DNA from 2 places in the Lysinibacillus sp. FSL R5-0849 genome. Region 1 is predicted to be linked to the other one. Evidence: riboswitches for the same ligand, from Rfam matches in the RefSeq annotation. Region 1 holds a riboswitch; the other holds the start of a gene.

Evidence for each region. A riboswitch is a leader RNA that binds a small molecule or an ion and turns the genes downstream of it on or off. The one in region 1 is predicted to bind cyclic di-AMP.
Region 2: linked by a shared signal. The riboswitch ahead of MKY80_RS15370 (TrkH family potassium uptake protein) and the one ahead of MKY80_RS01345 (APC family permease) in region 1 are both predicted to bind cyclic di-AMP.

Annotation. Positions count from the first base shown of each region.
Region 1 is NZ_CP152004.1:269,235-284,402, reverse strand. Features, by position in the region: gene MKY80_RS01375 (DUF2252 family protein) at 1-800, shown strand, start outside; gene MKY80_RS01370 (DUF2179 domain-containing protein) at 837-1,358, opposite strand; gene MKY80_RS01365 (VOC family protein) at 1,607-1,957, opposite strand; gene MKY80_RS01360 (GNAT family N-acetyltransferase) at 2,262-2,975, opposite strand; gene MKY80_RS01355 (nucleobase:cation symporter-2 family protein) at 3,256-4,554, opposite strand; gene MKY80_RS01350 (xanthine phosphoribosyltransferase) at 4,554-5,138, opposite strand; purine riboswitch at 5,270-5,371, opposite strand; gene MKY80_RS01345 (APC family permease) at 5,536-7,359, opposite strand; cyclic di-AMP (ydaO/yuaA leader) riboswitch at 7,479-7,628, opposite strand; gene MKY80_RS01340 (PepSY domain-containing protein) at 7,842-8,360, opposite strand; gene MKY80_RS01335 (PepSY domain-containing protein) at 8,454-9,119, opposite strand; gene MKY80_RS01330 (HAMP domain-containing sensor histidine kinase) at 9,116-10,411, opposite strand; gene MKY80_RS01325 (response regulator transcription factor) at 10,408-11,097, opposite strand; gene MKY80_RS01320 (Nramp family divalent metal transporter) at 11,311-12,576, shown strand; gene MKY80_RS01315 (ABC transporter permease) at 13,153-13,842, opposite strand; gene MKY80_RS01310 (ABC transporter ATP-binding protein) at 13,835-14,758, opposite strand; gene MKY80_RS01305 (sensor histidine kinase) at 14,895-15,168, opposite strand, start outside.
Region 2 is NZ_CP152004.1:3,125,511-3,140,678, reverse strand. Features, by position in the region: gene MKY80_RS15405 (CsxC family protein) at 1-763, shown strand, start outside; gene mtaB (tRNA (N(6)-L-threonylcarbamoyladenosine(37)-C(2))-methylthiotransferase MtaB) at 844-2,193, opposite strand; gene deoC (deoxyribose-phosphate aldolase) at 2,572-3,243, shown strand; gene MKY80_RS15390 (spore coat associated protein CotJA) at 3,378-3,602, shown strand; gene MKY80_RS15385 (spore coat protein CotJB) at 3,599-3,862, shown strand; gene MKY80_RS15380 (manganese catalase family protein) at 3,887-4,456, shown strand; gene MKY80_RS15375 (TrkA family potassium uptake protein) at 4,506-5,162, opposite strand; gene MKY80_RS15370 (TrkH family potassium uptake protein) at 5,189-6,526, opposite strand; cyclic di-AMP (ydaO/yuaA leader) riboswitch at 6,642-6,780, opposite strand; gene rpsU (30S ribosomal protein S21) at 7,036-7,209, shown strand; gene MKY80_RS15360 (NfeD family protein) at 7,513-8,841, shown strand; gene floA (flotillin-like protein FloA) at 8,845-9,849, shown strand; gene MKY80_RS15350 (hypothetical protein) at 9,875-10,354, shown strand; gene MKY80_RS15345 (hypothetical protein) at 10,411-10,659, shown strand; gene MKY80_RS15340 (sporulation protein YqfD) at 10,661-11,773, shown strand; gene MKY80_RS15335 (PhoH family protein) at 11,776-12,732, shown strand; gene MKY80_RS15330 (HD family phosphohydrolase) at 12,946-15,066, shown strand; gene ybeY (rRNA maturation RNase YbeY) at 15,075-15,168, shown strand, end outside.

The DNA.
Region 1 (15,168 bases):
AGGATGATCCTCTAACGCTCGTATTTACGAAAGACAACACAAAAGGACCCGCCAAAAAATTATTGAAAAAGCTAGAGAAACGTCAACGCTCCCAGTTTTTACAGGATATTTCCTATGTCGATGAAGACGGGCAACGCCTATTTATTAGCAATGATGAAATTAAGCCCGTTACTGCCGAGGAATATAATGCAATTTCGAGTGCACTTCCTGCTTACAAGATTAAGGACATTGCTTACAAGCATGGCTCAGGTACTGCTTCAATCGGATTAAAACGTTACTATATTTTAGTGGAAGACAAAAAAGATGCATCGGGAGTAGACGATTTAGTATTAGAAATGAAAGAGGTCCGTACAGCGATCCCTGCCTATTTCCTTCCTTACAATCATGAATTTTGGAAGCATTATGAGCATCAAGGTGCGAGAGTAGTTGGGACACAAAAAGCTATGCACCATTTAGAGGACCCTCATTTACACTATATCACCATGAATGAGCAGGAATTTTACATTCGAGAGCGTTCCCCTTATAAAAAGAAAGTAAAGCCTAAAAACTATAAAAATGTCGACGATTACTATACAACAACCTCGATTATGGGACAAATTGCCGCTAAAATACATGCACGAGCGGATATCGATTATTCTCCTGTTTTCACCTATCATAGTGAGGATGAGATACTAAAAACGATTGGGAAAGATCGACATGTATTTGTTGAACAAGTAATTTTACAGTCTATGAACTACAAAGATACAGTCTACTCAGATTATCACCTCTTTAAAAACTGGATGGATGCAAAGTTTAAATAGCAACGAAAAGGACCTCAGCTAGTAGCTAAGGTCCTATTATTTTTGCCTAGCCTTCATACGAGCTAGTAAAAAACCGCCTTTAAATGACTTTGGCTCGTAGGAAATTATAAATGCATTCGGTTCAAATTGCTCTACTATTTGAAAGAGTTCTGCCTCTCGATTTCTCTTTGTTAAAATTTCATATTTATAGCGATTACTATCTCGCCCCTCACCAACATAAATCGTAACAGCAAATCCCTCATTACGGAGAAACCTCACAAGCTCTTCATTTTTATTTTGAGTATTAATGGTTGCATAAACATAGCCAATCGCCAGCTTCCGTTCAATTTTGGCTCCTAAAAAAATACCTAAGCCAAAACCAATTGCATAAACGACCATAGCTAACATACTTTGTTTCCCGCTAAAAACAAGCGAAAGGCCAAATACATACACGAGCATCTCTAGCATACCGAATATGGCAGCAAGGAAAGTAATATTTTTCACCAAAAATATTGTACGTAAAGTTAAAAAGGGTACATATACTAATTGAAGTATTAAAATCAAAACGATACTTTGCATTTATACTAGACCTTTCTAAGAGTAGTTATATAAGTGTATGTTGAAATAGAGAATTACATTCTATTAAAAATACCTTATTTATAAATTCCCTCGCCACTCAATTCTAAACATTCACGCCTAAAACAAGCTGTGTACTAAAAAAAGCCGTTCGATTATTCCAACGACTTTAAAGGAAAACAACAAGCTATTTCCCCACTATTTAAACGAAGTTAACATATTGCGGTCATTTTCAAATTAATTCCTTTGATTTATTTTTCCCAAAGCTCGATACGTCTTCCTTCTGGATCTTCAATCCAAATAAATTTTCCAAACTCATGAATTGTCTTGTCCATTGCAAGGGGCACACCTATTTTTTCAAGATGTTTGATACTGTCTTCTAGATTTTCCACTTGAAAGTTTAGCATCACTTGCTGATCTGTTGGAAAATAGCTGTCATGCTCAGAGAAGAAGGAAAAGATCGTTTCATTGCCTGACTGTGGTGTAATCATGGTACCATTCCAACTTTCAATTTCCATGTTTAGAACTTTGCTATACCACTGTTTAATTTCTTCTAGATTTTCAGTCCTCCAAAAGACTCCTCCCAATCCCTTTACTTTCATAAAGATCTCCCTCCTACCAATTAGTTATGAATTTAAATTCTAGTTTTAAATGTGAATACCTTCTTTCGTTAACATACCCATACCAGTTGAATAGTAAAAAGCTTTTATGCAAGACAATCATATTTTTTCTTGCGGATCTCTTGATAAAGGGACATATTAAAAAACGTTCTACAGCCGAACGTTTTTAGAAATTTTTACCTTTTATGTAAATGTGATAGCTTTTATATCATCTCAACAAACATTCGTTACTTCATTAAGAATTCCTCACTAAAAAGCCTCATTGATAAATGAAAATAGCCAATCCTTAAATAGAATATTGTAAAGAAATTACAGAATTACTTTGAATGCATCCGTTTGAAAGCATTATATTTCTCATTGGAATATTGTCAACTCGGGTCATCCCTAAATAAGACATAGCTTTAAATTCATTTTTCAATCTATATAGGCCTATTAAATGTAAGTCCTTACCTAATCCTGTCCCCATAAAATTAGGATGAATACCAATCCAAAGCATACGACCTTCATTATTTGTATTTGGTTCTATATGAGGGAAAACTACACCAACAGGTTCACTGTTAACAATATATACTGTATACATATTGTTGACTTGCGATGGGAGTTCCGTCCTCATTTCCGTCAGAAATTTCTCTGCATCTATAACACTTGTACTCATCATTTCAGATAAAAAAAAGATAGACTTTTTCTCAGAGCATGACCATATTTCATAATCTAGTTCTGAAATAGTTAATGGTGTCAGTAAAGATCTCTTAAATGCTATTCTTTTATCAACAATTTCCATTTTAGTTCTTGTACAATTCAAGCTATCTAAAAGAACTTTCGGACATTCAAACCTAACTTTTTCTAAACCACTCTGTAAGTTATCTAAAAGCTCATTTATTAACACATCTATCTCAGCGGCAAAATCAAGTCTATCCTCTAAAATCTCTAGCAGCATTACACTATCACTTTTTAGGTAATGTACGCCAACACTTCGGAAATGTTGTAGCAGATTATCCATATGTTTTCACCTCTTATGATTTATACTATTCTTCTCCTTTCAACCATTTCCCTCTTAATTGGTCAAAGAAGTATTTTTACCAAGTTTCTAATCATACATTGATCAGACACATAATAAACAAGAAACTTGCTTATTACTACCTAATGTTTTTCTTCGAACATTTTCTGCCCTTTTTTCGCATAAAAAAATGCCACCTCCTCCAATCTAAATCAATAGATAAAAGTAGGTGACATTGTTCTTTATATGTTTGAATTCTGATACATGCTATTGAATGATCTCTTTATGCTTCTCCATGCATCGGGTCTTTTTTATGCTTCGGCCCAATCATGTTGAATAAAATATTAAGGATAATTGCTGTGACTGAACCACAAACGATACCGTTAGATGTTAAAATTGACACTTTTTCTGGTAGTGCATCAAAAATGCCAGGAACGACTGATACACCGACCCCTAAACTTACCGCAATCGCAGCAATCATCGCATTTTCTGCTGATTCGTTCATTACTGGTACAAGCATACCCATACCCTGTGTGATTACCATACCGAACATCGCAAGCATTGCTGCACCTAGTACAGACGTTGGAATAATCGTTGTTAATGCTGCGATTTTCGGTAGGAAGCCAAGTGCTACTAGTAAACCACCTGTGATGTAAATGACTTTACGGTCCTTAACACCTGACATACGCGTTAGACCCACGTTTTGTGAGAATGTAGTGTACGGAAAGGCATTGAAAATTCCACCGATTACAGATGCAAGACCTTCTGAGCGATAACCACGAGCCAAATCTTTTGAATCTAATTTTTTATTACATATATCACTTAGTGCAAAATAAACACCAGATGATTCAACTAAAGATACCATTGCTACAAGCGTCATTGTAATAATAGCCGTTACATCAAATGTTGGCATTCCAAAGTAGAATGGTTGTACCATATGGAATACATCCGCTTCTGCTACTGGGTCGAAATTAACCTTGCCCATGAATGCCCCTAAAATTGTACCAGCTACTAACCCAACTAGAATGGAAATAGCACGGATGAAGCCTGTAGAAAAACGATAGACGATTAAAATAATGACTAGTGTAATAAATGCTAATGCAATATTTGAGCCGGATGCAAAATCCTCTGCCCCTTGTCCACCTGCCATATTATTTAAAGCTACTGGCAGTAAAGAAATACCGATAATAGAAACGACAGATCCTGTTACTACTGGTGGGAAAAATTTCACTAGCTTCCCGAAGAAGCCCGCAATAATCACGACAATCAAACCAGATGCAATAATGGAACCATAAATATCTGTGATACCTTGCTCTGGGTTTGTACCTATAGCAATAATTGGACTTACCGCTGTAAATGTACAACCAAGTACTACAGGTAAGCCAATACCAATAAATTTACCTGAGTAAACTTGTAAAAGTGTTGCGATCCCGCACATCATAATATCAATCGCCACTAAATACGTCATTTGTGTTGAATTAAAGCCAATTGCCCCTCCAATAATAAGTGGCACTAGGATGGCTCCAGCATACATCGCAAGTAAATGTTGAATTGCTAGCGTCGTTGATTTAAAGGTATTCATTACGCGCGAGCCTCCGTAGCAAATGTCACTTTGCCATCTTCAAGAGAATCTACAATCGCTAATGATTCCACGCGAACACCTTGCTCACGTAATAATTTTCCCCCATCTTGGAAGCCTTTTTCAATAACAATGCCAACTCCTACAACATTAGCACCTGCTTGAGCTGCAATATCAAGTAAACCCTTTACAGCTTCTCCGTTTGCTAAGAAATCGTCAACAATTAAAATATTGTCGTCTTCACTTAAAAAATTACGTGATACAGAGATATCATTTGTTTCATTTTTAGTAAATGAATGTACTTTTGATGTGTAAAGGTTATCTGAAAGTGTTAATGATTTACGTTTACGAGCGAACACTACCGGTGCACCGATTTCTAGCCCTAACATGACAGAAGGAGCGATGCCTGAAGATTCTATTGTTAAAATCTTTGTAATTACTTGGTCAGCAAATCGGTTTGCGAATTCATGACCAATTTCCTTCATTAACAATGGGTCAATTTGATGGTTTAAAAATGAATCTACTTTTAATACTGAAGATGATAGAACTTTACCCTCTTGCATAATTTTGTCGTGTAATAACTTCATTTCTGTCATATCCTTCTTTCTTAAATATTAATAAAAAAAGCTGAACACCTTGGTCCCATTCAGCTACGAGTGGAGCAAAGCATTCAGCGTTAAAACGTCGAAAGGAATAGAAAACATCATGAAAGAAGTTCTCTAAAAGCATTGCTACCCATAGTCGATTTATTTACGGTAAATCGGTAGAAACTTGCAAGCCATATCCTCGCTATTATATGAGTAAAATTGTATGAATCTATCAGAATACCCAATTTAACACTTTATTCGGTAGAAGCCTATTTCTCCTACTGAAAAATGTTTAATTTTTCGGAATTTAATGGTATTCTGCGACTTTTTAATTGTAAACGTTCGTGTTTTCAATCAACGTACTGATTATAACAGACAATTTTCTAGCATGCTAGCATTATTTTGATAAATGAAAGGGTACTGTCATAATCACGACATTTCTGTGAAATAACAATGTTGTACGTATTAATAAGCTAGATTGATTGTGAAGCATATGATGCCAGCCTTTTTTAGGTAAAAATTGAGGGATGACAACCGTTACTTTATGACCTGTTTTCGCACATTGATGGTCCACTTTATCTATAAATTTGATCAATGGCTGTGTGATGCTACGATATGCTGAATAATAGGTTACTAGTCGAATATCTGGTTGCCAAGCCTGCCATTTTTCTTCGAAGGCTTTTGCATCCGCTTGATCGAAAGCCACATAAAAGGCAATAATTTTATCAACCTTTAGTGATTTCGCATAATGAAGGGAATTTTCAACCACCTTCGTTATACCAGCTACTGGTACGATGAATACATTTCCTTCAATAGTAGCGACTTCCTCTTTACTCAATCTCAGCTGTTCCCCAACGGCTTGATAATGAAGCTTGATCCGATGAAATACAAAAATGATAATTGGTAAAAATACAAACACTGGCCATACCTGAGGCAACTTCGTTACAAAAAACATCATCGCTACAATAAACGAAATGGCTGCACCAATTGTGTTAATCGTAAATTTTGTCATCCAGCCAGTAGGTTTTTCGCGCCACCATTTTCGCATCATTCCCGTTTGTGCTAATGTAAACGGAATAAATACCCCAACAGCATAGAGTGGAATCAAATGCTCTGTTGCCCCATCAAATAAGATGATTAAAACAATGGCTGCTAGTCCTAGCATCATAATGCCATTAGAATACCCTAGGCGATCCCCACGCATTTGAAATATTCTTGGAATAAAACCGTCTTTTGATAAATTGACAGCAAGTAGAGGAAATGCTGAATAGCCTGTATTTGCTGCAAGTACCAAAATCATCGCTGTTGTACCCTGTACTATATAATAAAAGAAATTTCGACCAACACTTGCTTCTGCTAGTTGGGAAACGACTGTCGCTTCCGAAGTTGGCGCAATTCCGTAAAAATAAGCTAAACTAACAATACCGATAAATAAAACCGCTAAGATTCCGCCCATTGCTAACAATGTTTTAGCAGCATTATTAGGAGCTGGATTTCTAAAATTAGGGATCGCATTCGATATAGCTTCTACCCCTGTTAAGGCTGAGCTCCCTGACGCAAATGCCTTTAATAATATAAATAAACTAATCCCTGCGACGGGTGTACCTATCTTTGGATGCAGCTCTGCTGGCACCTGACCTGTTGCAACATTATAGAGCCCCATCCCAATCAACACTAACATAACGACTACAAACAGGTAGACAGGGTATGCCAAAACCGAGGCGGACTCTGTTACACCACGTAAGTTCAAGACCGTTAAAAAAATCACAAAGATAATAGCAATTGGCACATTGTATGGATGCAGACTTGGAAATGCCGATGTAATAGCATCTGTCCCTGCTGATACACTTACCGCTACCGTTAAAATATAATCAACGAGCAATGAGCCACCTGCTACAAGACCCGCGTTCACACCTAAATTTTCCCTAGATACTACATAAGCGCCGCCCCCGTGTGGATAGGCGAATATAACCTGACGATATGATAAAGTCAGTGCCACCAATAGGACAACAACCCCTGCCGCAATCGGTAAAGAATACCAAAATGCTAATGTTCCCACAGTCATCAGGACAATTAAAATTTGTTCCGGTCCATAAGCTACGGAAGACAAAGCATCGGACGATAATATGGCCAATGCCTTTGTTTTACTAAGTTTTTGCTCCCCTAACGCATCGGATCTTAATGGTTTGCCGATTACATAACGTTTAAATGAGGATTTCATCAATAAACACCTTCTAGTTTCTTAGATTGTGTTTCGCCTTCCTAAATGAGATCAAAAAACGCCTACAAGTCATCACTAAATAAGACTTGTAGACGCTCATCTGTCTGCCAAGCTCCAACTTATCTGCTCTTAACGCTTACGAGGTTAGCTGTCGGATTCGGGCCTGAGTAGCCCTACCCTTCAAAAGAAGAGATTCACCCCAAGGATTGCTTATGCACTCCGTCTAAAATGGGTCCCCCGCGTCTAGTTTGCTTCAGCGATTTAGAAATTTGAAACTTTAATAATGATGTCATATTACGCCTGGCGATTAAAAAAGTAAAGAAGAAAATTTTTATTTTTTACAAGTGAAATACATAGACTTTTTGAAATACATTGTTAATATCCATGGTAGAAATTAATTTATCCGCGAATACCTAATTTAAAGGCATTTTACAACAAAAAAACCTTAAAAGTATGCTCTACTTTTAAGGCAACAACTATTATTAGTCTTCCATATCTTGTTCAAAATCAACAATTTCTCCTGTAATCGAATCAACATCAACATCATATTCATATTGCCCATTTTTTAACTCGATTTCATAAATACCATCATCTAATTTAATTTTTGTGACTGTACCCTTTGCTTTTGTTAGAGCCGCTTCAATAGCCTTTTCTTTACTTATAAGGTTAGTAGCAGTATTAGCGTTAACCCATTCATTATCATCGTCATCTTGACGCTCTTTCTTCTGCTTAAGTAATTTTCCAGTATAGGCATCGAATTTTAAATCATACTCTTCTTTATCAGCATGCACCTCTACCTCATAAACAGAGCGGTAGCGATTTTGATCTAGTTCAATATCTGCTACTGTCCCATCCACTACTGCTAATGCTTTCTTTTCGATTTCTTGCATGGATAGAATCTTTTTTTCTTGTGCACTTCCTGATAATAAAGTTGTTGAACCAATTGCCGCTCCAACACCAAGAGTCACCACTAATGCGGGAATCATAATTATTTTTTTCATGTTCATCTCTCCTTTGTTTTATCTGCTTTTAGCTTACCAAGCAAAGATGATAGAACTATAAGAGGAACATTAGAATTTCATGAGAAAACTCGTTTAATCGTCCCATGAAACAGAAAGGACCCTTCCAGATACAGCATGAATTTGGAACGTGGCTTCTTCATGCTCTGTTTCAATTTCAACTAAATAATAACCGCCCTCCGCCGTATCTTCAAAATCTACAGAATCCACTTTCCCAGTTAATTGTTGCAGCGCTATATCAACGGCTTGCTGTTCGGTAATAATATGGGGTTTTTCAGGCTGATTTAGTGGTTCTACATCTTTTTCAGATAACACTTCACCCGAATAGCCATCTACCGTTATATCTTTTTGCTTATGTTCCTTTTCAACACGTGCGGTATAAATAGTTTCCGTGAGCATGACGTTTTCTACCTCACCATATTTTTCTTTCACCATTTTTCTTATTTGATTTTCCGTTAACAATAATTTACTTTGCCCTTTTTGTAACGTTAGATCAGAAACCTGCTGTGTTGTAGCATCAAGCATGGCTGTATATTTCAAATTCTCACGTGTAAATTGAATTTCAAATGAATTTCCACGCTTTTTTACTTCTGAAACTTGACCTTTATAAATAGCTTCGATATGGCGTATGGCCTCCTCTTCACTGAGAGGCTCCTTTTGAAAATAGCGATTTTGAATAAACCAAAGCACTCCGCTACAAAGAAGGACAATCACAATAAGTATTAAAGCCCACTTTTTCATTGCTGCCCCTCCTTTGGTATACACAAGGTAAAACTTGAACCTTCTCCAACTGTACTTTCCACATCTATGGTGATGCCCAATTGTCCCGCAAGTTCATGTGCAATCGCAAGCCCTAAGCCAGAACCGCCTGTTTTACGATTACGATCCTCTGTGACACGGTAAAAACGCTCAAACAAATGTGGAACATGCTCTGCAGGAATACCGACGCCAAAATCCTGAATCGTCATTCGTACATGCGTAGTAGTTTCAGCTGTGGAAATATGAACATCATCCTCACTATATTTCCTAGCATTATCAAGCAAAATAAAGAGTAATTGCTTCAAAATTTTTTCATCACTGTCCATAAATTGTGGTGCTTCTGCATCGACTATAAAATTCCGATGGTATGCCTGCTGCATTTGCGCAGCCACTTTATTAAGGAAGGGAGCCAGCTCTAGCTGTTCAATATGAATATCCATATGCTCATTATTTTTGGCTAGCTCTAATAATTGCAATACCATTTCATGCATACGAGAAGATTCATTTGCAATAGCCTGCAGCGATTCCTGCGCTACTTCACGATTGTCAAGGCCTCTTCGTAAGAGCAACTTTGCATAGCTTTCGATGACAGTAATGGGCGTCTTTAATTCGTGAGAAGCATTTGAAACGAATTCCTGTTGCTTTTGATAGTGCTGTTCAAGCTTCACCATCATCATATTGAACGTTCGATTAATTTTTGCTAATTCATCCCCACCTTTAGCTGGGATGTCCATTTTTTCATATTTCCCCGTCAATGCACTTTTGCGCATTGTCGCATTTAAGCGTTCTAGTGGTAACAAAATTAGGCGACCGAGTGCCAAGCTCGCTAAAAAGATTGGAATGGTGGCAATAATGGACACAACGATCAAAATAGCCTTTAATAAATCCAGTGTACTTTCTACTTCCTCCATTGATTGCTGTAAGGTGATGTCCACAATTGTCCCATCAATCCAAATAGTAGGCATTGTATAGGTAATGGAAGTAACATCTGGCATGTCTAGAGTGGCCTGAACCTTCGTCTTCAAATTTTCTCCATCATAAACATAGATAGCACCACCAGCTGGCATATATGCTCTTAATACTTGCTGTAGGTTGGTTTGTGCATTTAACTGACTTAATGTTGAGCTTAAATCATTCGCTCGTGTATGAAGTTGACTATATTCCGTATTATAGGCAAATTTCTCGTACAAAAAGTAAATTCCACTATTAGTTGCCACTAAAATTACTAGCATTAATAAAGTGGTAAGTAGATGAATTTTTGTTTTTAGCTTCATGATTTATTTTCCTTCAGCACATAACCTACACCGCGAACTGTTTGAATAATGGGTGTTACATTAGCGATTTCAAGCTTTTGGCGCACATAGCGAATATAGACATCCACAACATTTGTATCTCCGTAGTAATCAAAGCCCCATACAGTCTCTAATATTTGTTCCCTTGTGAGCACCTGCTTAGGATGCTTCATTAGATATAGCAATAAATCGTATTCTCTAGGAGTCAGTTGGATCTCCTTACCATAATAAATAACTTCTCTTGTCTGCTCATTGATCGATAACTGTCCAAACGACACACCAACCTTTGTTGGACTAGCCTTTTGAGAAAACCGTAGAGCATTACGGATACGGGCCAGTAATTCTTCAATTTCAAAGGGCTTTGTCACATAATCATTAGCTCCCAAATCCAATCCCTTTACCTTATCCTCCACCTCACTTTTAGCAGTCAGCATAATAACTGGGGTCTGTGATTCTGTTGCGCGAATACGCTTTAGCACATCTATGCCACTCATTTCGGGTAACATAATATCCAGTAAGATTAAATCCCATTGCTGCTCACGATATTGCAATAAACCATCTGCTCCTGTATGGGCCATCACCGCTTCATAGCCTTCAAACTGAAGCTCTAACTGGAGCACTCTCGCAATATTTTCCTCATCTTCTATAATTAAAATTCGATTGCTCATGTCGAATCAGTCCTTCACCTTTTCTTTCATCGTAAACGATACAGGTAAGGAAAGTCTAATTAGAAATTGATGAGAAATGTGCATACTTATTTTTTTAAAATTTTAAGCAAAGCGCTTCCCTTTTTCTAATCCTAGCGTTAGAATACTATTATCTCATTTTCCTCTAGGAAACTTTATTTCACGAACGATACTTTTTGAAATGAGGGAACAAATATGGTATACAAACAAGTCACAAAATCGTCTGCTGAGGCGGTTTTAGATGGAGATATAAAAGGTTGGCGACGGTTTTTACCTTTTCTTGGGCCTGCATTCATTGCAGCGGTCGCCTATATTGACCCTGGCAATTTTGCCACAAATATTACAGCTGGCTCTCAATATGGTTACTTACTCCTTTGGGTAATAGCCTTTTCTAATTTAATGGCGGTGCTCATCCAATCCTTATCTGCCAAGCTTGGTATTGCGACAGGAAAAAATTTACCTGAGGTGGCACGTGAACATTTTTCTAAAAAGACATCTATATTTCTTTGGATTCAGGCTGAATTAGTCATTATTGCTACCGACCTTGCTGAATTTATCGGGGCCGCATTAGGGCTTTATTTGTTATTTAATATCCCTATGCTTCCAGCAGCTATCATTACAGCAGTCGGATCATTTGCTATTCTAGAGCTTCAAAGAAGAGGGTTCAGAGCCTTCGAGGCAGGCATTTCTGGCATGGTTTTAATTGTCGTATTAGCATTTGCCTTCCAAACATTTTTAGCACAGCCAGAATGGGGCGAAGTAGCGTTTGGTATGTTTACGCCTCAATTTGAAGGGGTGGACTCATTACTATTAGCAACAGGTATTTTAGGTGCGACCGTCATGCCCCATGCTATTTACTTACATTCTTCTTTAACACAAAGTCGTATTATCGGTCGTAATGAAGAAGAAAAAAGAAGAATTTTCCGTTTTGAATTTATTGATATTATCATCGCAATGATCATTGCTGGAGCCATCAATATGAGTATGCTCATTATCGCGGCAGCAGTATTTCACACACAGGGGATTGTAGTAGAGGATTTAGATGTTGCCTATAACGGCCTAAAGGATGCTCTCGGCCCAATGGCTGCCATTTCCTTTGGTCTTGGTTTACTAATTGCAGGGCTAGCTAGCTCCTCTGTAGGGACATTAGCAGGTGACGTAGTAATGCAAGGCTTCATTCAACGAAAAATACCACTTTATTTACGGAGAGCCATTACAATGGTGCCTCCTTTAGCGATTATTGCATCCGGTGTAAACGCAACCCATGCGCTCGTTCTTAGTCAGGTTGTGTTATCTTTCGGTATTGCATTTGCCCTCGTCCCTCTCGTTATGTTTACAAGCAAACGAGACATTATGGGTGGCTTAGTGAACCACCGTATTACTACTATTTTAGGATGGTTTGTAGTTGTCATCGTTGTGGCATTAAATATTTACTTACTAGGTGAAACAATATTTGGGTAAAATAGTGAATTAATAGACTAACAAAAGGCATCGAGAAGAAAAATCTCGATGCCTTTTTGTTGATAATCTAAAGGTGACAATTATAAACAAATTTACTACCATTGGATCATACATGATCCGATGCTCTAGTAGGTTAGCTAAAGCAGTGCAGAAGTTACGTTGATAATAAAGCAACAATGGTTGCAATTCTTAATTTCCTCATTGAAATCACCTTTAAATAAATATAAGATTGATAAAACATATATTTCCTTTTTTATCATTTTTAATATAGGAGGTTTTTCCATACAATTTTATATACCTATACTTATTATTGTATTAATAGTTATACAATGCCATCATGCCAAAAAAGGAAATCTTTTATTTACTATTTTATTGGCCATCTCTTTTTCTATTTTAATTAAATTTCTATTATGGGAATCTAATTACTTATTTTTATTGCTTTACGTTAATTTATTTCTATATTTAATAAGTTTAGTTACCTATTTTACAAGACCAACTATGTGAGTGTAACAAACGATCGAATTGCTATCATCATCGTTCGATATCAACAAAACTTATGAGTACCTGGCTCTTTCATTAAACATCAACCTTCTCAATATTGCGGATAGCTAGATAGGCAATACTAATACCTATAATTGCTAACGAGATTGGAATAATAATGATGTCATTTAATGTGAAGTTACCTGTATTGGATGAAGTCACTGATACGATTAGAATAGAAGAAATAATTGTTGCTGGAATAGAGTATTTTCTCATACCGAAATACAACGGAATTAAGGCCATCCCTGAGGCAGCAATTGCATTCATGAGTACAGATGGTATATGTTGCATGATTAAAGTATTAGATAATATATCAGGAATTAAATCAAATTTATCGCTTACGATGCAAAAGATGGTTGTAATCAAGACATTGGAAACGATGATTACACTAAAGGTAAACAGCATGACAATCGCAAGCTTAGCAGCGATTAATTTCTTTCGGCTTATAGGATACATAAAGGCCAATGTGATTGTTTTAAACTTATATTCTCCGATGATCAGCTTAGCTATTAATGTAGCTGCAAAAATAATAAATACCGCTCTGACAAATGAATCAATGACACTTAAAGCCATTTCATAATTTTCAATACCAACTTCCCCTTCTACTTTAGAAATAAATAAAATCATAAACATAAATCCTAAAATAATAAAGTTAGCAAACAAAGCACTTTTAACATAGGAGCCTAAATGATATTTTTTCATTTCTAAACGCATTAAATTAAGCATGAACAATCCCTCCATTTATTAGCTTAAGGAAGTAATCCTCTAATGTGCTTGTTTTCTTGCTAATCTCCTCTATTTCAATGTCATGTTCAATCAATGTTTTTGTTAGAACTTTTTGAGATACTGTCAAATCATAAATTCGTATAGAATTATCATCCATTAGTTTGAAATTAGCCATTTTTAATTTACTTTCTAAAATAAAGGCTGCTTTTTTGCCATCGTTTACGATCACTTCAATATAGTCGGCTTGATTACGATTAATCGTATCCATCGTTACTTCAGTAATGAGTCTACCTTCCTTGATGACACCAATTGTATCGGCCAATTGTTCAATTTCCCCTAATATATGACTAGAGATAATGATTGTAATGCCATACTCCGTACAGAGCATTTTGAAAAGCTCTCTCAATTCTTTAATCCCAATAGGGTCTAGTCCATTAATTGGCTCATCTAAAATAAGGAGCTCTGGCTTTGTAATAATAGCGCGTGCAATACCTAGTCTCTGTTTCATCCCTAATGAGAAATCTTTTACCCTCTTCTCCTCTGTATTTGTCAATTTTACAAGGTTAAGGACATGAGCAATTTCCTGCTTATTGTAATAGCCCATATATTCGCAATGTAGTTCTAACGTTTCTCTAGCCGTTAATTTTTCATAGAAAATAGGATATTCAATAATCGTTCCCATTCTTTTTAATAGTTCATACGATCGATCGGTCAACCTCTCACCAAATATTTCAACATCTCCACTTGTTGGCTTCGTCAGATTCGTTAGCATCTTCATAACTGTCGTTTTACCCGCTCCGTTAGGGCCTAAAAAGCCATAAATCTCTCCCTTCTTCACGTTCATATTGACAGCAGAAACCACTTCTTTTCCTTCGTACACTTTCGTAAGCTGGTTTGTTTTCACAATGTATGTCATGTCAATCTCTCCCTCAAATGTGGCTATTATCATTATAAAAAATGAAACTCTCTAATTTATTACTGGATTCTTACAAATTTCTTAAGAGCATAAGAAAAGCCTGTAAAGCACAATAAAAGCTCCACAAGCTGTGATTTCAATACATCATTCGTTTTAATGCAATGGTAAAAATGGTCTTTTTATAGGGGATACTTGATAACTGGATGGAACCGTCCATCATTTCCACTAATCGCTTTGTAATCGTTAAACCTAAGCCACTCCCCTGGAAGGATTTATTGCGAGAGTCCTCTAGCGTGTACATTCTCTCAAAAACACTATCAATATGGTATTCATCGATTCCTTTACCACAATCCCATACATCTATATAAATAGTCGTTTCATCATTTCTTACGGTTAAGCCAATTACATTA
Region 2 (15,168 bases), 1.8 Mb from region 1:
TGAACAATTTGAAAATCCAAATTTACCTTGTCCTGTAGCATCAACAGAACAAATACCATTAACGAATGAATTTACACCAGTAATCACTACACCGGTTACGGCACCAACTATAAAAGTTCCCGTTGTACTGGCAGAACCAACATTGCAAATCGTTGTAGAGTCAGATATTACACTTACTCCAGCAGCAACTGAAATCAAACGAGTGAAAAAAAACGTATTCTTAAATCAAGTAAAACTAGTACCAGTTAGCTTTGCACGTATTGATGGTACTGACTTCTTTAGAGTAACTAGAGCTAAATTATTTGTAGCAGGACATATTCGCAAAAATATCGAATATGCTTCATCAGCATGTAGTGGGGCACTTCGTGATAGAATTGCTGATGTTCCATTTTCTGGGTTTACAGATCTTACTTTCCCACAAACAATTGGAGGTTCAACACCTATCTTAGGAATTTCCGAGTTTGCGGAAGCGAACTTCCTTAATGAAGCGACTCAAATGGATGCTCGTCTTGATAAGGCTTTCTTCCAAAATCTTGTGAAATACAATGAACAACCATTTGGTGAATTAGTAGCAGCGAACTTCTTTGAACTTGATTTTTCACCGATTATGGCAGCGCCAGAAGGTACGTTCAGTACTTTACGTGAAAAAATCGTATTAGAATTAACTGTGAAAGTATTGCAAGTTCAACAAATCAGATTAGGCGTTGGAAGTAGTGTCATAACACCAGTTCTTTTTGGGCTCACGCCTCCTACTAGCCCTTAATAATTGCTAGCTACCTTAAAAATTCAAATGAACCAATAAAATGGGTTGCCTTTATTACCAGGCAACCCATTTATTATTTATTATTTAACTGTCTCTAAAACACGTACAAATTGTCCTTGTGAATGTGGGTAGCCTGCTTGTGTAATTTTCACCTTTACAAGCTGTCCGATGAGACTTTCAGGACCCTCAAACACTACTTTTAAGTAATTATCTGTATAACCCGTTAAAAGGCCTTCCTCTTCACTGCCATCATGTACAAATTCTTCAGGAATAACTTCTAGCACTTGATCTTCAAAGCGAGAAGCATACTCTTTAGCAAGTTGATCATTTAAGGAGATGAGTCGGTGTACACGCTCATTTTTTATGTCTTCATCAATTTGATCTTCCATACGTGCAGCAGGAGTTCCTGTACGTGGAGAGAACGGGAAAACATGTAGTTCAGAGAATTTATGATCGCGAATAAAGTTGTATGTGTCCATAAATTCTTCTTCTGTCTCACCAGGGAAACCGACAATTACATCAGATGTAACAGCTAAATCAGGTAAGGCTTCATGTAATTTCGTTAAACGTTCGCCGAAAAATTCCATTGTATATTTACGACGCATACGTTTTAACACCGTATCTGATCCAGATTGAATTGGAATGTGTAAGTGATTCACGACAATTTTAGATTCACGTAATACGTCAATTACTTCATCAGTCAATTGGCTAGCCTCAATAGACGAAATACGGAGACGCTTTAATCCTTTTACATTGGCTTCTAAATCACGTAATAATTGGGCAAGGTTATAATCCTTTAAATCTTGACCATAACCACCCGTGTGAATACCTGTCAAAACTATTTCAAGATAGCCTGCATCTACTAATTGCTGTGCTTGATGTAATACTTCTTGTGGATCACGAGAACGCATTAAGCCGCGTGCCCACGGAATAATACAAAACGTACAGAAGTTATTACAGCCCTCCTGTATTTTTAAGGAAGCACGTGTGCGGTCTGTAAATGCTGGTACATCTAATTCCTCATACACGCGATTTTTCATAATGTTACGTACAGCATTAATTGGCTGACGCTCAGCACGATATTGGTCAATATAACCAAGTAATTTTGTGCGGTCCTGCGTACCAACAACAATATCGACCCCAGGAATCGCCATAATTTCTGCTGGCGAGGTTTGTGCGTAGCAACCTGTTACACATATTACTGCATCTGGATTTTGACGAATTGCTCGACGAATCACCTGACGTGATTTCTTATCTCCAGTATTAGTAACTGTACATGTATTAATGACATAAACGTCCGCTTGTTGATCAAATTCAGTGCGATCATAGCCTTCATCTTTAAATAGTTGCCAAATGGCTTCTGTTTCGTAGTGGTTTACTTTACAACCTAGAGTATGGAAACTCACGATTTTTGATCGCTCGTTACTCATAATTTATATCATCCTTTCAACTTCACATTACCTTGTGTTTCTTCACATTTAAATTATTTTGTAGTGTACTTATTTTAGATACGTGATTTATGATAACATAATCCTTTTAAAATCAATACTTTAAAGATTTTTTTGTGAATGTTTTTGTCCTCTTTTTTAGGGGACTAATTGTTTTACTAGTGGGTAAACTATACGGAAATGAAAGCAGTTCAAGGATACCATTGCTTGAATAGAACTTCATGTATCTATGAACAAAAGCTAATTTCACAAGAACAACACCAGTAATCATTTAAATAGAAAGAAATTAGACGGCAACGTGAAAAAATGGTATGATTCGAAGAGGTACGTACATCTTGATTAAAGAAGGAGCGTTAAAAAATGGAACAAAATTTTGCGCGTATGATCGATCATACATTATTAAAGGCTGAGGCAACAAAGGAACAAATTGAAAAACTATGTGCAGAAGCGAAGCAATTTAATTTTGCCTCTGTATGTGTAAATCCTACTTGGGTAAAACAAAGTAGCGAATTATTACAAGGTTCAGACGTGTTGGTTTGTACGGTTATTGGATTCCCTCTTGGAGCCAATACTCCAGCTGTGAAAGCTTTTGAAGTAAAAGATGCAATTGCGAACGGTGCAAATGAGGTAGATATGGTCATTAATATTGGTGCATTAAAAGATAAAAATTATGATCTTGTACAAGCTGACATTGCTGCAGTTGTGGAAGCAGCTAAAGGTAGTGCACTTGTAAAAGTCATCATTGAATCATGTTTATTAACAGATGAAGAAAAAGTAAAAGCATGTGAGCTTGCTGTGGCAGCTGGTGCTGATTATGTTAAAACATCTACTGGCTTTTCAACTGGTGGCGCAACTGCAGTAGATATTGCCCTAATGCGTAAAACAGTAGGTCCTGATCTTGGTGTTAAAGCTTCAGGTGGTGTTCGTAGCTTAGAGGATATGAAAAGCATGGTGGAAGCAGGAGCAACTCGTATTGGTGCAAGCTCTGGCGTAGCCATCATGAACGGATTAATCGCAGATTCTAATTATTAATTATTAATTATTTCTTTCAGTATATATAAGCTACTAGCTCAGTAAGAAGCTAGTGGCTTTTTTTCATATAGAATAATACCTTCAACGATCACATATACTCCACTGACGATTTTGAATACAGAAAGGAGGATGTCATGTTTACACAATATAAGTATTGGAAGCCTTATATTAGTCCCTTTGATCCCTGCAAACCCATCGAAGTAAAATATTATGCTACACCACCACAATTATATATGGGTTTTCAGCCACCTGGACTTCCCCAATTCCAAACTCCAAGAGAGGCACTTATGGCAGGAACACTATGGCCACAATTATTTAGTCCCTATCCATTTCCAACTAAAAGGAGGGATGAAGCATGACTAAAAAGATGCCGCCTGAATTTTATACCCTACTTGAAGAAATTCAGGCAATTGATTTCGTCATCGTTGAGTTAAATCTCTATTTAGACACACATCCACATGATTATGCAGCCATTCAACAATTTAATGAAAACACTGAAAAAAGTATGAAACTCAAAGTCAACTTTGAACAAAAATTTGGTCCATTAATGAATTTTGGAAGAAGTTATTCAGATTATCCTTTTAATTGGGTTGATACCCCATGGCCGTGGCAAGTATAACATATAATTAGGAGGAATTTATTCTTGTGGTATTATGAAAAAAAACTTCAATACCCGGTAAAGGTTAGTACTTGTAATCCTATGCTTGCAAAATTTTTAATTGAGCAATATGGGGGTGCTGATGGGGAATTAGCAGCAGCACTTCGTTATATGAATCAACGTTATACGATTCCTGACAAAGTGGTTGGTTTATTAACGGATATAGCGACTGAGGAATTTTCACATTTAGAAATGATTGCTACGATGATTTACAAGCTGACAAAGGATGCTACGCCAGAAATGCTAAAAGAAGCGGGATTAGGAGATCATTATGTAAATCATGACAGAGCTTTATTTTATCAAAATGCCTCTGGTGTGCCATTTACAGCAACTTATATTCAGGCAAAAGGGGACCCAATAGCAGATTTATATGAAGATATTGCCGCAGAGGAAAAGGCACGTGCCACCTATCAATGGATTATTGATTTATCTGATGATACCGATTTAAATGACAGTTTGAAGTTTTTACGTGAACGTGAAATTGTCCATTCCCAACGTTTTAGAGAGGCGGTAGAAATTTTAAAAGATGATAGAGATCAACAGAAAATCTTCTAAGAAAAAGTGGCTGGCTGTATCAAGGGGTCTTGAAACAGCCTTTTTGTTGTTATTGTATGTTTGAAAAATAAGCGAGATCTTTTCGATGGCCAATCATCACTAAAATATCTTCCTGTTCCATATTTTGCTCAGGGGAGGGGGAAATAATGATTTCTCCTTCTCGAACAATGGCAATAACACTTACGTTATATTTCGCACGCAAATCTAAATCTCGCAGATTTTGCCCAGCCATTTTTGAAGGGATCATAATTTCTTCTATACTATATTCCTTAGACAATTCGATATAATTCAGCATATTCGGAGACAATAGCTGATTTGCCACGCGCTCTCCCATATCTCGCTCAGGATAAATAATCCAATCAGCACCTACTTTATCTAAAACTTGACCATGTCTTTTACCGAGGGCCTTAGCAATAACTTTTTTTATCCCTAGTTCTTTTAATAAAGATACTGTTAAAATACTTGACTGCATATCGTTACCTATAGCCACTATAACGCAATCAAAATTTCCTATACCAATAGAGGTTAAAGCTTTTTCTTCAGTTGTATCAGCTACTACAGCGTGGGTAACATAGGGCTCTGCATCCTCCACTCTTTCTTCATTAATATCAATTCCTAAAATTTCTTGTCCAGCTTCATGTAATCTGCGGGCAACACTTGTGCCGAACCTTCCTAGGCCAATAACTGCATATTGTTTAATAGCCATAGCTATAGCACTCTCCTCTAATTTTGTTATCCAATCATAATATTACCTTTAGGATGTCGAAAGGCTTCTGTTTTTCGTCGTTTTGTAATAGCGAAAGCAATGGTTAATGGACCTAGTCTTCCGGCAAACATCGTTAAAATAATGAGAATTCTACCAGTAGGGGATAACTCAGGTGTCAACCCCATCGAAAGACCGACAGTACCAAATGCAGAGGTTGCTTCAAATAAATACATCATGAAACTATGACGTTGTTCAGTAATGCTAAGAATGATTGTCACAACAACAACGATAAGTACGCCACACATTGTGACAGTCAAAGCCTTTAAGATAGTCTCAGTGACAATTCTACGTTTAAATAAAACAACATCTTCTTTCCCCCTGATTTGTGACCACATTGTAGCAACTAATACTGCGAAAGTTGTTATTTTTATTCCACCTGCAGTGGAACCAGATCCAGCTCCAATAAACATTAAGAGAATTATTAAAAATAATGTGGAATGTGTTAAGTCACCAATAGCAAGTGTATTGGAACCTGCTGTTCTTGGTGTAACAGCTTGGTAAAAAGAACCTAATACTTTGCCCCATTCAGTTAATGGACCGAGTGTTTTATCATTTCCAAATTCAAACACAAATATCAAAATTGTAGCGCTAACCGTTAAAAAAATTGTAAACGCTAATACAATTTTCGTATGGACGGATAGTCTTTTAGTAAATCGATATTCATATAGTTCATTCATGACAATAAATCCCAAGCCTCCAAGTGTAATGAGAGCGCAAATTGTTAAAACGACGAATGGGTCATCTACATAAGCTGTCATTCCGTTAAATCCGCCCATTAAATCAAAGCCTGCGTTATTGAAATTAGAAATTGCATGGAAAAAACCAAAATAAACAGCTTTTCCTATTGGCATATCAAAAGAAAAACGAATAGATAAAATAAGACCACCAATCATTTCAATCAATGCTGTAAAGAGCAGTATTCTCTTTACTAATTTTACAAGGCCGGCAATGGATATATTATTAAATGCTTCCTTAAGCAAAAGTCTTTCTTTTAAAGATATTTTTTTCCCAAGTAGTAAAAATAACAAGGTTGCAAATGTCATGAATCCTAAACCACCAATTTGGATTAAGAATAAAATGACTACTTCTCCGAAAACTGAAAATGTATCACCTGTATCGACAACAATTAATCCCGTTACACAAGTTGCTGATGTAGCGGTGAACAATGCATCTAAAAACGAAAGTCCCTTTCCATCTTCTGTAGAAAGAGGTATCGTTAAAAGAAAAGTCCCGATGATAATAATAAGTGCAAAGCCAAGTACAAGAATTTTGGGAGGATTTAATGTGTTTCTAAAAGTGTTCATCTTGTTCTCCTCTATAGATGTAAAATAACTTGATTTTAAAAATGCATAAAAAAAGACCAACTAAAAAAGCATGTAAAGGATAGTAGAAAACATGCTAATAATGGTGGTCGAATAGGACCTCCTTCGCTTTAGCCGACGAAGTTAGCTGACGGGTAGGATGGCGAAAGAGTTTCTCATCCTTTCTGTATTTCAGAATTAACCCCAATATATTGGGTCCTCCGTTTTCAATGTTTGAGATTTGGCCATTATTAAATTGAATGTGATTATTCTACGCCCATATTCTATTTTCTGTAAACCCCTATATTAATAGAAAAATGCAATTTTTTTTTTATTGTGAGCAAAATTTGATCATCTAATTCCAATTAGAAATAAAACCAAAAATTCACTTGATATTTTCGCACACTTTCTATTGACCATTATTAGACAATACGATATAATTTTTTAGTACACAACAGAAGGTTATTTGCCTAATTGTGTATTGACGTGTGTTCGGAGGGAGGGAAAGAGAGATGTCAAAAACTGTCGTTCGCAAAAACGAATCGCTTGAAGATGCTCTTCGCCGCTTCAAACGTACTGTATCAAAAAGTGGTACAATTCAAGAAGTTAGAAAGCGCGAGTTCTACGAAAAACCTAGCGTTAAACGTAAAAAGAAATCAGAAGCTGCACGTAAACGTAAGTGGTAATTTAATTTCCCATTAAAAATCCCTACGTTCATAACACGCAATCGTATGATTCACTGAGCAGACAAAGATATACCTGGAATTAATTACAGCTGTAATTAATTTCAGGTATTTTACATTGCTCGTTTTACGTACATATGAAAAAGCCGGATGGATATCATGTAGATTCATTCGGCTTTTTTGTGTAATACTACGTAGTATAAGCAACATGTACATATCGCTGAAATAATTTTTTAGATTTGTGAAACTTTTTACATGTTCGACCGTATATACAGAGGAGAAGCATGTTAGAAGGGAGGGAAAAAGGTGCGAAAACGGAGAATCCTTAGTTACTTACTAGTGATATGGATGACTTTTTTGTTAGCGTTTCCATTAACTTCGGCTTTTGCAAGCAGTAAGGTCTACCACGTTCCTATTCATAATGAAGTGGAGCGAGGGCTTCACGCATTTTTACAACGAGCTTTTAATGAGGCTAAAGAAAACAATGCGAAAGCGATTATCTTAGATATACATACGCCTGGCGGATTTGTAAATGCAGCAAGTGATATCGCCATGCTTATGGATGCAACGGATATACGGACGATTGCTTTTATTAATAAGGATGCCCATTCAGCAGGTGCTTTTTTAGCCTTACATGCGGATGAAATCTACATGGTACCCAATGGAACAATCGGTGCAGCAGCTGTTATCGATTCAGCAGGTAATGCGGCCGATTTGAAAGCCAATAGTGCATGGCTTGCTCAAATGTCGGCAGCAGCGGAGACATCAGGTCGAGATCCTAAGTATGCTTTAGCAATGGCTGATTCGAGTTATGAATTGCCGGAATACCGTGCGGAAGGAAAAAATCTATTAACGCTTTCAGCATCGGAGGCATTTAAGGTCCAATACTCAGAGGGTACCGTGAAAAATTTTCAGGAACTTTTAGAGAAAATAGACTTACAAGAAAGTGATGTCGTTCCAATCGAACCAACATTCTCTGAGAAATTGGCTCGTTTTATTACAAATCCAATTATTGTTCCAATTTTATTATCCATTGCAAGTCTAGGTCTTGTAATGGAACTCTATTCGCCAGGATTTGGAGTTCCAGGTATAATGGGATTATCAGCACTTGGTTTATTTTTCTTTGGACATATGGTTGCAGGCTTTGCTGGCTATGAATCCTTATTGTTATTAATTATTGGTTTAGCACTTGTAGTTGCAGAGTTTTTTGTTCCTGGTGGAATTGTCGGTATTTTAGGTGGTGTTCTCATAATACTAAGTTTATTACTGGCAGGTGCAAATATTATGCAAATGATAATAGCAATTCTCATTGCGCTTGTAATAGCGATTATAGGAATGGTGATTCTGATGAAATTTTTCGGGAAAAAACTGCATGTCTTAAACAGGCTGGTGTTAATGGATGCAACTACGACAGAAGAGGGCTATGTATCCAACGTCAATCGCACAGAATTGTTAGGAAAAGTAGGGACTACACTTACTCCTTTACGTCCATCGGGTACAATGGTTCTTGGCAGTGAACGCATTGATGTTGTATCAGAGGGCGGCTATGTCGATGCAAATAAACATGTAGAAATTATTAAAGTTGAAGGCTCACGCATTGTCGTGAGACAAACAGAAAAAGAGATGGAGGAATAGAAAATGGGTTTTGATTTAGCATTAATTGGTCCTATCGCTGGACTGGTTATTTTATTCATTGTACTAGCGGTATTCTTTACCTTTGTACCAGTAGCACTATGGATTTCTGCACTGGCTGCAGGCGTCCGTGTTAGCATTTTCACATTAATTGGGATGCGTTTACGTCGTGTAATTCCGTCTCGAATCGTAAATCCGTTGATTAAAGCACATAAAGCAGGTTTACCTGTTACGATTAACCAGCTTGAAAGTCACTATTTAGCTGGTGGTAATGTAGACCGAGTTGTCAATGCATTAATTGCTGCTCACCGCGCGAATATTGAATTATCATTTGAGCGCTGTGCCGCGATTGATTTAGCTGGGCGAGATGTATTAGAGGCAGTTCAAATGTCTGTAAACCCAAAAGTTATTGAAACACCATTTATTTCAGGTGTAGCGATGAACGGGATTGAGGTAAAGGCTAAAGCCCGTATTACGGTACGTGCCAACATCGAGCGTTTAGTCGGTGGTGCTGGTGAAGAAACTGTTATTGCCCGTGTAGGGGAAGGGATTGTTTCTACAATTGGTTCGGCAACTAGCCATACAGAAGTATTAGAAAATCCGGATATGATTTCACAAACAGTTTTATCAAAAGGTTTGGATTCAGGAACAGCCTTTGAAATCTTATCCATTGATATTGCTGATGTAGATATCGGTAAAAACATTGGTGCAGAATTACAAATTGAACAAGCGCAAGCAGATAAAAACATTGCCCAAGCGAAGGCCGAAGAGCGTCGTGCAATGGCTGTAGCGAATGAGCAAGAAATGATTGCCCGTGTTCAAGAGATGAAAGCGAAAGTTGTAGAAGCTGAAGCAGAAGTACCTCAAGCGATGGCGGAAGCATTACGCTCAGGTAATCTTGGTATTATGGATTACATGAACTATCGTAACATTCAAGCTGATACGGCTATGCGTGATTCCATTTCAAAAGTAAGCAACGATAAACCTGAAACAAACGAACCAAATGTTTAATAACGGAAAGGAGCGGAACTAACATATGGAACAATTAATTATTTTTGCAATAATTGCCATAGTCAGCTCTATTTTCGGAAAATCAAAAAATAAGAAACCACAAAAACCGATGCCTCCTTTTAATAATAAGGATACACGTGTAGAGTCACCTGTTTTGGAAGAAACTCCGCAACGTCATCAAAAACCGCAAAGTTTTGAAGATTTTGCTCGAGAATTTATTGGGGATTGGATTCCAGAAAATGAAAAGGTTCAAGACACTAAAAAAAATGTTGAGGAACAAGTGAAGAAGGAAGTACCAAGCTATGTTGCGCCACCTGTCATTCCAGCTGATGTGCCACACCGCTCGTCTACTCGAGAGCGAAAAGGACGATTAGCAGCTGGGAAGGAAGAAGTGAAAGCAACTGGGACTCATTCTCCTTTTCAAGTTCCACAATCTAAAACGGCTCTCATGCAGGCTGTGGTAATGGCTGAAATATTAGGTCCTCCAAAAGCAAAAAGAAAATAACTAGCATGTCCTCCTTTTTCGATGCATATATTGCCGAAGAAGGAGGCATTTTTTTTATGAAAAAATTATTTCAATTAACGCCACTACTTGAATTGTCCGAATTTGAATCATTAAAAATCATTGGACCTTATCGTTTTATTCATGCAGATGCAACGACATGTTCGTTTGCTTATGCAGATTATCATATTACTGTTACTGCGGATCTGGTGAAGATTCATGCACTAAAAGAAGAAATGCTTCATCTTTCTGTTGAAAATTTACAAGAGATTCATATGAAAATGACAAAGAATATGGGTGTGAGCTAAAATGTGGAATAATCGGCCAATCATTATACGTATAAAGCGCCATGAAAATGTTCATCCTTTTATTCAAGCATTGCACGCACAACATGTTCCATTAAAGCGTGTTGTCTTTAGAGAACAAGAGGTTTCATTTGAAACAACGATGCATCATTTACCAAAAATTCGCCGTATACGAAGAGGCTTTCGTTTGAAAATGGCTGTTTTTTATGCGGATGAGCTGCAAGTTTTCCGAGCTCAGGTTTGGACTTTGATTGGTTTGGCTTTAATGATTGCCATCCCAATAATTGGTGCGCAAGTGATTTGGAAAGTAGACATTGAAGCCGCGACACCTGAATTGGAGCAGCGCTTAGGTAAAACCTTTCATGATACATTTCAAATAGAAACACCACTTTCTAAAAAAAATTTACCTTCTAATACTGTTATACGCCAAAAGCTACTAGAACAGCATCGAGAACTTTCTTGGGTGCATATTGAAAAAAATGGAGGACGCGTGGTACTAAGACCACAGGAGTCACCTAAACAAACGAAGCAGACAAATGAAAAATTGGCATCGCAATTAGTAGCAACGAAAAGCGGTATTATTACTCACTTTGATATCCAAAATGGGGAGCGGAAAATTTCAGTAAATGATACAGCTTATGAGGGGGATGTTCTTGTTAGTGGTGTGATTGAAAGTGGAACAAATCATGTCTTTGTTGGCGCAAAGGGCGAGGTTTATGCAGACTATTGGCTAGAATGTACTTTTAAAATTCCTACAAAAATTACAATGGAAACCTTGCAACAAAAGCAATGGCGAGTATTGGTGAAAGGTATTCATCAAGAAAAAGTTGATTATGTGCAAAAAAAGGATTTACCGAATTGGCTAGACCCTTATGTGTCAATTGTGGAGGAACAGCAAACGAAAACGATGCAGGTGGAGCTTGATGAATCGAAAATTGAGACTTTACTCATCCCACTCCTGCATGAAAAAGTAATACGTTCGTTACCTGCTAAATCCATCATCAAAAAAGAAAACCTTTTACAGGCAAAGTGGGGTAATGGTACAGTTGAAGGGAAAGTTCTATTTTTAGTCAATGAAAACATTGCAAGTCCAATACATGGCCTACAAGGAGAATGATTATGTCAGAACAGTTAACTGTATTACAAGTGGATAATCCAAACGAAGCGGTTATGCTACTCGGAATTTCCGATGCAAATATGAAGCTGGTTGAGGAAGCACTTAATGTTCATATCATTACCCGTGGTGAACAAATTCAACTTGCGGGTGAAGAAAGTGCTAAGGAACAGGCAACATATCTGCTGCATGCATTATTGAAGGTCATTCGCAAAGGTATTAATATTGATCAACGTGATGTATCTACAGCTATTGAAATGACTCAAAAAGGTACCATTGAATATTTCGCAGAACTTTATGATGAAGAAATAGCACGCACGACAAAAGGTAAACCAATTCGTGCAAAAACAATTGGTCAACGAGAATACATACAAGCAATCCGTCATAAAGACGTTGTTTTTGGTATAGGTCCAGCCGGTACTGGGAAAACGTATTTAGCGGTAGTCATGGCAACGCAGGCACTTAAAAATGGGCATGTCAAGCGCATTATTTTAACTCGTCCCGCTGTTGAAGCAGGAGAGTCTCTAGGCTTCCTTCCTGGTGATTTAAAGGAAAAGGTAGATCCTTATTTAAGACCTCTCTATGACGCCTTAAACGACATCTACGGGTCTGAACAGACCCAACGATTGATTGAACGAGGAACGATTGAAATTGCTCCATTGGCTTATATGCGTGGCCGTACATTAGATGATGCTTTCGTTATTTTAGATGAAGCACAAAATACATCTCATCAACAAATGAAAATGTTTTTAACACGATTAGGCTTCGGGTCGAAAATGGTAATTACAGGTGATAAAACACAAATCGATTTGCCTAAAAATACGGAGTCTGGCTTAATTGTAGCAGAACGTACATTAAAATATGTAAAATCAATCCATTTCCAAGTGCTAGAACAGGGGGATGTTGTCCGTCACCCAATAGTAGCCAAAATCATCCAAGCCTACGAAGAACAGCAACTTTAGAATGGCAAAGCCTTTCTAAAGTCTGCCCCGAAAGCGAAGCGACAGGGGCAACAGGGTTAAACAAGTCTGCCCTGTAAATGTGAATGATTAAAATATGGAAAAAAATGTGACAGCTATACGAATTTGTATAGCTGTTTTTTGCTTTCTTATACATTTTTCGAGAAAAATGTATGTTGAATTGGTATGATAGAAGGTAGATAGAGGAGGTGCCAGATGGAGAAACAACTTCGAAAATTTACAGAGCTTATCGGTTTTCGCTATTTTATTATCATCATTCTCATTTTAACAGGATGCCTACAATTTGGATTGATGTATGGCAATGTTAAAGGAGTTACATATGATTTCAAACCTTTACAGTTAGCCCCTGAAACCGTACGATCTACTAAAACAATAGAAGATACCTACAAGACACAGCAAGAGCGGGAAAAAGCCGCAACTGCAGTAGGCCCGGTCTATCAATTTTCGGAGGATGTCGCCAAGCAAAGAGCAGCGATTGTCACATCGTTATTTGATTATGTACTTGAGGTAAAAAAGGATGTGGCAAATAGTAAGGAACCTATTGCAATTGCCGATCAAGTAGGGCAGCTTCGCAAAAAATTTGAATCGCTTGATGAAGATCAAATGCCACTCATCTTCACGGATTCACAGCTAGAAGGACTTTTAGTGCAGAGCGATGAGGATTTAAATAGAACAAGTATCCAATTATCCAAAACCGTAGAGGAATACTTACAAAAATCCATTCGACCTGAAAATGTCTTTGTTGCTCAAAATGACTTTGAGACGAAAATTCGAGGACAAAGAGGGTATCCAGATAAAATATTCAATACGGTTGTTTTAATTGGCCGTACAAGCATCATTGAAAATGAAACCGTTAACGAAGAGCAAACGAAAATAAGAAAAGAACAAGCGAAGGAAAGTGTAGAGCCTACAAGAATTTTACAAGGTCAAATTATTGTGCAGGAAGGCCAGATTATTGATAAAGAGGCATTTCGACAATTAGAGCTTTTAGGGATGATTAGTAATCAAGCTTCCTTAAAACCAATTGCAGGACTCATAATTTTAACACTGCTCCAAATGGTGTTTATGTATATTTTATTCGAGCGTTGGGAGGCTAACGAACGAAAAAAACGAAATGCATTATTGGTAACAGTGATTGTTTATAGTTTGTCCATCTTGCTAATGAAATTTATTAGCTTAGTTTCTGGCGGATTTGATGTGACCATTGCCTTCCTTTTCCCAACAGCATTGGCTACGATGCTTGTCCGTCTATTGGCAGATGATAAAGCAGCAGTGCTTGTTACAGTTATGACTGCTGCTTCGGCTGGCGTTATTTTTCAAGAAGGCTATTCATCCGTTATGCAAATGGAAATTACGCTTTATATCATTTTCGGAGGGTTTGCAAGTTTATTCTTTTTGCGTAGTGTTGAGAAGCGGTCCCATATTTTACAGGCAGTTGCGGTTATTTCTCTTGTAAATATGGCTTTTATCGCCTTCTATTTATTAATGACACAATCATCCTATGGTTTACCAGAATTAGTGTTTTACTTTGTAGCGGCTATGTTATCTGCATTGCTTTCTGGTGCGTTGACAATGGGTCTTTTACCATTCTTTGAGTCAGCATTTAGTTTATTATCGTCATTACGTTTAATTGAGCTATCCAATCCAAATCATCCATTATTAAAAAAATTACTAATGGAAGCACCAGGAACATATCATCATAGTGTGATGGTCGCAAACTTAGCTGAAGCTGCCTGTGAAGAAATAGGAGCAGATGGGTTACTAGCTCGTGTAGGGTGCTACTATCATGATATCGGAAAAACAAAGAGACCAGCTTTCTTCATTGAAAATCAGATGTCAGGCATTAATCCGCACGATTCTTTGCCTCCTGAAACAAGTGCAGAAATTATCATTGCTCATACAACTGACGGTGCAGACATGTTAAGACGCTATAAAATGCCTCAGGAAATTATTGATATTGCGTTGCAGCATCATGGGACAAGTTTGTTAAAATTTTTCTTGTTTAAAGCGAAAGAGCAAGGGAAATCCTTTGATGAGGCTACGTTTAGATATCCTGGCCCAAAACCGCAAACGAAGGAAGCAGCGGTTATAAGTGTGGCAGATAGTGTAGAGGCAGCAGTACGTTCAATGAAAGAGCCGAATGCTGAGAAAATTCATAAGCTAGTACGAGCTATTATTGACGATCGAGTACAAGATAACCAGTTTGATGAATGCGATATTTCAATAAAAGAGTTAAAATGTATTGAGAGAGTACTTTGCGAAACGTTGAACGGGATTTTCCATTCACGTATTGAATATCCAAAGGCAGATAAGTAGGAGGATCTATGATTTTAACAATTGATTTTACAGATGAAACAAATGAAGTGGCGGCACAACATATAGAGCTTGTAGAAAAGCTTTTGCAACATGCAGCGAGTG